One region of the Chryseobacterium sp. HNCC26DJ238 genome, then DNA from elsewhere that is predicted to be linked to it. Evidence: riboswitches for the same ligand, from Rfam matches in the RefSeq annotation. Region 1 holds a riboswitch; the other holds the start of a gene.

Region 1 (3,387 bases):
GAATGGGATCACTCCGGCACAATTATACACCTTCCAGTACAGAACAAACGATCTAAAAAAGGTTGCCGATCCTTATTCGCCGCAGATTTTATCGTCTTATGATGACCAGTATATTTCAGCATCTACCTATCCGGGATTACCTGCATTTCCTGCAGGGCAGGGCTTTGAAGTTTCTATGTTTAAGACGGGACAGACTCCTTACAATTGGCAGGTGACCAACTTCCAGAGACCCAATAAAGAAGATCTGATTGTTTATGAACTGTTATTGAGAGACTTTACTCAGGAAAAAAACTGGCAGTCCCTGATCAATAAAATCAATTATCTCAAAGGTTTAAAAATCAATGCAGTTGAATTAATGCCTGTGATGGAATTTGAGGGCAATCTTTCCTGGGGATACAATACTTCATTCCATTATGCACTGGATAAGGCATACGGAACTCCTGAAAAATTCAAAGAATTTATAGATATGTGCCATCAAAACGGCATTGCAGTGATTTTGGATGTGGCATTCAACCACGCTACCGGAAGATCTCCTCTGGTAAGGCTGTGGAATGTAGATCCTGACGGAGACGGATACGGAGATGTAGCAGCAAACAATCCTTATTTCAATACCGTTCCGAAGCATTCCTATAATGTTTTTAATGATTTCAACCATTCAAGTGCAGCCACAAAGTATTATGTTGAAAGAAGTCTGCAGCAATGGCTTGGCGAATATAAAATTGACGGATTCCGCTGGGATCTGACAAAAGGATTTACCCAAAACTGTTCAGAATTTGATGAAGCCTGTACCAATGCCTATCAACAGGACAGAGTGGACGTGTTAAAATATTATGCAGACAGACAGTGGGCCCTGGATCCCAATTCTTATATGATTTTTGAGCATCTGGGAACGGATGCGGAAGAACAGCAGTGGGCCAATTACAGAGTAGCGGAAGGAAAAGGGGTACTGCTTTGGAATAATCAGAACGGACCCTATAACCAAAATACAATGGGGTATAAAGAAAACAGCAATTTTGACCGGATGGACCATGAACTCCATGGCTTTAACAAGATGCATGGTGTCGGTTTTGGAGAAAGCCATGATGAAGAAAGGCTGATGTTTAAAAATTTGGTCTATGGTGCTGTAAACGGAACTTATCAGGTGACTAATTTAAATACAGCCTTGGAAAGAATGAAAACTTTCGGAGCAACATTTTTTACGGTTCCCGGTCCTAAAATGATCTGGCAGTTCGGAGAATTAGGATATGAATTCAGCATCAACAGATGTCCGGACGGAACGATTAATAACGGATGCAGAACAGATGAAAAGCCTGTTGCCTTTACATTGGGGTATGATTCCAATACCAACAGAAAAGCGATTTATAATACCTGGGCACAGATTATCAATATCAGAAATGCACATCCGGTTTTTAAATCAAAAACCTACACGGTGGAGTCGAATAATCTGACAAACGATCCTGATGGCCTGATTACGAGAATCTATGTATATGATAATCTTTTAACCGCCGGGATTAAGAATGTTGTGGTGCTGGCCAATTACAATACTTCGGCAAAAAATGTTGTTCCCTATTTCCCTTATACAGGGCAATGGCAGAATTTAATGGATAATACAATTTTAAGTGTGGCTTCTACGACAGCACCTATTACGCTGCAGCCGGGTGAATTCAGGATTTTTGGAAACTATGTGGGTAGTTTGTCAGTAATTGATGAGAATGCGGCCAATAAATTATCACTTCAGATTGCAGATAATCCTGTCAAAGATCCTATGGTAAAATTAATCTATCATAAAGCTAAAAACGGGGAGATCATTATTTATGATATGAACGGCAAAAAAATGGACGTCTTTAAACTTAAAAATGAAAACGGAACTTTAGAGGTAAATGCCCATTACCCTGCCGGAATGTATTTGGTTCATTTAAAATCGGATACCGGTGTTGCTATTCAAAAGATGATTGTTAAATAAAACCAACAGTAAAAGATGTTAAGAAGAGAGATTGCGATAAGCGGTCTCTCTTTTCATTTTCTCAGGCATAAAATTAAGACACTTCTAAACTCTTTTTGATATTATCGAAAATAAGTCTACCTTTGCAATAGACTTATCGAGAAAGGTGGAGGGATTTGGCCCTGTGAAACCTTAGCAACCTGCATATCTCTAATTTGCAAAGGTGCTAATTCCAACCCGAATGGGGGAAGATAACTGATGTCAATATTTTTGTAGTATTCCATTTCTTGACAGTCAATTGACGGATTTTTCCGTAATTATCTATTTAAATTTATAAAGGACAATGAAAAAAATCAGCATTTCTGTATTGATGCTTGGAACAGTGATGTTATCTGCACAGGAAGTGGAAAAAGAAAAACAGATCGAAGATGTGATCATCGTAGGTAACCGGAATGCTAAAAGGACAAAAATTGATACGCCTGTTCCTGTGGATGTGATTAATATTGATAAAATTCAGAAATCTGCACCTCAAACCAATGTTCAGGATCTTTTAAATTATGTCATTCCATCTTTTAATGCAGTGAGGCAGTCTTCTTCTGACGGAACGGAGCATATAGATCCTGTCTCATTAAGGGGAATGGGTCCGGATCAGGTTTTGGTGCTGGTCAATGGAAAAAGAAGACACACGACTTCACTTGTCAACTATCAGAATACAGTGGGAAATGGTTCCGTGGGAACAGATCTGGGAACGATTCCGGTTATTGCTATTGACCGGATTGAAGTTCTCCGCGATGGCGCTGCGGCGCAGTACGGATCTGATGCAATAGCCGGGGTTATCAATATCATCCTTAAAAAAGATATCGGAGCTTCAGCGAGTGCCACGTATGGAATTACAGGTAGAAATGATGGTGAAACCTACCAGGCAGGAGTAAATTACGGCAGTTCTTTAGGAAAGAAGGACAGTTATATTAATTTATCCCTGCAATTGAATCATCGGGGGAAAACCACAAGGACCCAAAATCATGATTTGGATATTTTCGGAGGTAATTTTGCTTATGCTTTTGCAGACGATCCGGAAGCAGCAAGAGCCGCAGATAATGCTGTCATCAGTCAGAGAGGTCTTAGCCGGGATGATTTTAATTTCCAGATCGGAGATGCGCAGATCAGACAGGCACAGTTATTCTTCAATGCAGAATATCCGCTGAACAACAGTTTTAAATTATATACATTCGGGGGATTCAGCATAAAAGAGGGTCAGGGATATGGTTTCAGAAGGCTTCCAAGTGAAACATCTAATGTAGTTTCGTCTCTTTATCCCAATGGTTTTCAGGCTTCTTTAGGCTCTGAGGTCTATGATATCTCCTATGCAGTCGGAACGAAATATAATGCTGATAACTGGTTAATTGATTTGAGCAATACCTTTGGCAGTAACAGTTTTAATTATA
Region 2 (3,387 bases), on a different contig from region 1:
ATCTTTACGGTTAACCCACCAGGTAAAATTTAGAAGCAATTTCTGAAAAACCTTTTCTAAAAACAACAGATCGGGTTTGCCGTTCGTCTTCTCATCAATTTTAAAAACTCTGAAACATGACCAGGCATGTACGGGAGGATTGACATCGCTTAAATTCCATTCGTATGCCGGCATTTGTCCGTTCGGATGCATGTACCATTCTTTCGTAAGAAGAAGAAGTTGGTTTTTGGCAAAATCACCGTCGATGATTGCGTAAGGAACACAATGGAATGCCAGATCCCATGTAGCATACCAGGGATATTCCCACTTATCAGGCATTGAAATAATATCTTTATTATGAAGATGATCCCATTCAGTATTTCTTACATAATTATTAAAATCTCTAGGGGCTTCAAGATTAGGATCGCCTTTCAGCCATTTACCTACATTATAGTGATAAAACTGTTTGTTCCAGAGAAGTCCTGCAAAGGCCTGACGCTGTACATTTCTTTCATCCTCGTTGCAGACATCCTGCTGGATTTCTTCGTAAAATTCATTGGCTTCAGAAATTCTGGTATTAAAAAGAGTTTCAAAATCATGAAATGCATCATCCATTTCATGAGGTGCCAGTCTGAATTCAAATACTTCACACTGTCCCGCTTTCACCTCTGCTTCAACAACAAATGAAGCTTTCGAACCTCTTTTATCGGGATTTACAGTATTTTTCTGATGAACAATATAATCATTAATTCCGTCCTTGTAATAACTGTTTTCAACTTCCGGACTTCCGTAAAGTTTAGGATTATTGGTTTCATTGTCACAAAATACCCTTTGAGCATCCTTTCTTTTAGAATAAAACTTTTTTAACGGAACGCTGTCATGATTGATATTGATACATCCATCATGAGAATCTTCCAACTGCCCCATATATTCATTATATCCCCACTTCCAGTTGTTTCTGTACCAGCCTGTAGGTATTACAACGATGGGAGCATCCTGATTACTTCGGTTACAGACAGTCACCCTAACTAAAATATCATCTATATTACTTTTGCAGTATTCAATGAAAATATCAAAATACTCATCATTATCAAAAATACCTGTATCGATGATTTCATATTCAGGATCCTTCTTGCTCCGTCTGCCATTTTCTGACACCAGATCTTCATACGGAAATTGATTAATAGGATATTTGTAAACCAGCTTCATATAGCTGTGTGTCGGCGTATTGTCCAGATAATAGAAGATTTCTTTGATATCTTCCCCGTGATTTCCCTGAGGGTTGCTCAATCCGAAAAAACGTTCTTTGACTCTTTCATCATTCTTATTCCAGAATGAAAGTGCGAAACAAAACAGCTGCTTGGTATCAGAAATTCCGGCAATACCTTCTTCTGCCCAGCGATAGGCGTAGCTTTCGGCATTGTTATGATTTGCAAAACGCCAGGCATCACCATTTGTGCTATAGTCTTCACGTACATTTCCCCACTGCCTGTTACTTACATACGGACCCCAATTCAGCCAGTTTTTATCTTTTAGTCTCTGTTTTTCAACACTCATATAACATCATTTTCATAGCTAAGGTAGATTTTTTAGCAAAAAGAAACAATTTTTTTCAGCTTAATAATTCTTAACATGCTGCTAAAATGCTTCTGATGAAAGAAATTTTGACGGAAAATATTTTTTTTAATATTTAAGAGAAATGTTATATATTTGCATCACTCGTTCATTTACATATTGAAAATGTTATCAAGAAAGGTTGAGGGATAGACCCTGTGAAGCCTTAGCAACCCTTTGTGCAAACAAAGAAGGTGCTACGTTCTACCAAAAATTTTATTTTGGACAGATAACTTACTGAAGTTCTTTCAGCCATTCCTTTATGGCATTTTCAAGTTTATTTTAATAATATAAAATTGAAAACAGAACTGCTACATATTAATTTTTTGTATAAAACCGATTCTCAAAAAGAATATCAGATCCCATTAAGCTATCAGCTTTTTGGGAAAGAACTGTTTACAGCACCTTTAATTTTAGTAAATCATGCTTTAACCGGAAACTCTAATGTTACAGGAGAAAAAGGATGGTGGAAACAGCTGATCGGTGAAAATCAGGTTATTGATACAACTCAATATACAGTGCTGTGTTTCAATATTCCAGGAAACGGATATGATGATTTTTTTATTGAACAGTATTCAGACTTTACTCCTTCAGATATCGCCAATATATTTCTGAAAGGTCTTGAAAATTTGAATATCAAAAATATAAATGCTATTATAGGCGGTTCACTGGGAGGAGCGATCGGTTGGGAAATGCTGTCTAAAAATCCCGGTTTAGCAGAGCTTTTTATTCCAATAGCCTGTGATTCTAAAACACACGATTGGTTGCACGCCCAATGTCTTGTTCAGCAATTTTTGCTTAGTGGAAATGAAGAACCACTAAAGAAAGCAAGAATTCATGCAATGCTGTGCTATAGGACCCCACAGTCTTTAAATGACCGGTTTAAAAATAAATTCAATCAGGAAAAGCAGCAGCTGGAATCCGAAGAATGGCTGAACTATCACGGAAATGTTCTTGCGGAACGGTTTAATTTAAAATCATATCAACTGATGAATCATTTGCTTATGAATATCAATACCGATGATAAATCTCTAAATAAGATCAAAGCACGAATGCACATGATCTCTGTAGATACAGACTTATTCTTTCCTGCTTCCGAAATACGGATGTGTTTTGAAAAGCTGAAAAGTAAAAAAGAAGACGTTTTCTACCACGAGATCAAATCAATTCATGGGCATGATGCCTTTCTGATGGAATATGAACAGTTAAATTATATCATAAAAAATATTTTATAGAATACAGCTTTACGAATTGTATCCTATAGTAAATTAAATAAATACATAAAACATGAAAAAGATTAATGCAAACGAAATTAAATTTTTTAAAAACAGATCAATCATTAAATTTGAAGGAGCAGATTTTCTGGGTGAAATAGGGATCGACGGACGTGTTTTTAAAGCACTGACTTTAGCGAGGATCAGTGTGGGAGTGATTTCTCAGCAGGCAGTTGAAAACGGTCTTTCAATACTTGTACACGAAGATGATTCTGAAAAAGCAGTGACCTGTCTGATTGAAGAATTTGCAGACGAAAGAAAATCCGGTAAAGTTTCACAGATTTACAGCATCAACAATGTTTCTGTCATCGGTTTTATAGCCGATGATTTGAATAAAATACTTACAGAGTTAGCAAGAAACAATGTTTTTCCTTTGATCCTAAACCAAAATTCAAGTGAGAAGAGAATCAATATTGTTGTTACTTCTTCTCAGGATGAGAAAACTAAAAATATTATAGAGTCCGAAATTTTTAAAAAACCTAAAACGGTGCACCTGGCCATTATCGGGCATGGAAATGTA

The links. Region 1 has a riboswitch for S-adenosylmethionine ahead of AC2A07_RS16325 (TonB-dependent receptor plug domain-containing protein). Riboswitches for the same ligand answer to the same signal wherever they lie in the genome.
Region 2: another riboswitch for S-adenosylmethionine. It lies ahead of AC2A07_RS09990 (alpha/beta fold hydrolase); the one in region 1 lies ahead of AC2A07_RS16325 (TonB-dependent receptor plug domain-containing protein).

Annotation. Positions count from the first base shown of each region.
Region 1 covers NZ_JBXUGI010000018.1:46,923-50,309, forward strand. The annotation lists gene AC2A07_RS16320 (alpha-amylase family glycosyl hydrolase) at 1-1,963, shown strand, start outside; SAM riboswitch class I at 2,094-2,200, shown strand; gene AC2A07_RS16325 (TonB-dependent receptor plug domain-containing protein) at 2,286-3,387, shown strand, end outside.
Region 2 covers NZ_JBXUGI010000009.1:20,774-24,160, forward strand. The annotation lists gene AC2A07_RS09985 (MGH1-like glycoside hydrolase domain-containing protein) at 1-1,536, opposite strand, end outside; SAM riboswitch class I at 1,720-1,829, shown strand; gene AC2A07_RS09990 (alpha/beta fold hydrolase) at 1,890-2,828, shown strand; gene AC2A07_RS09995 (ACT domain-containing protein) at 2,881-3,387, shown strand, end outside.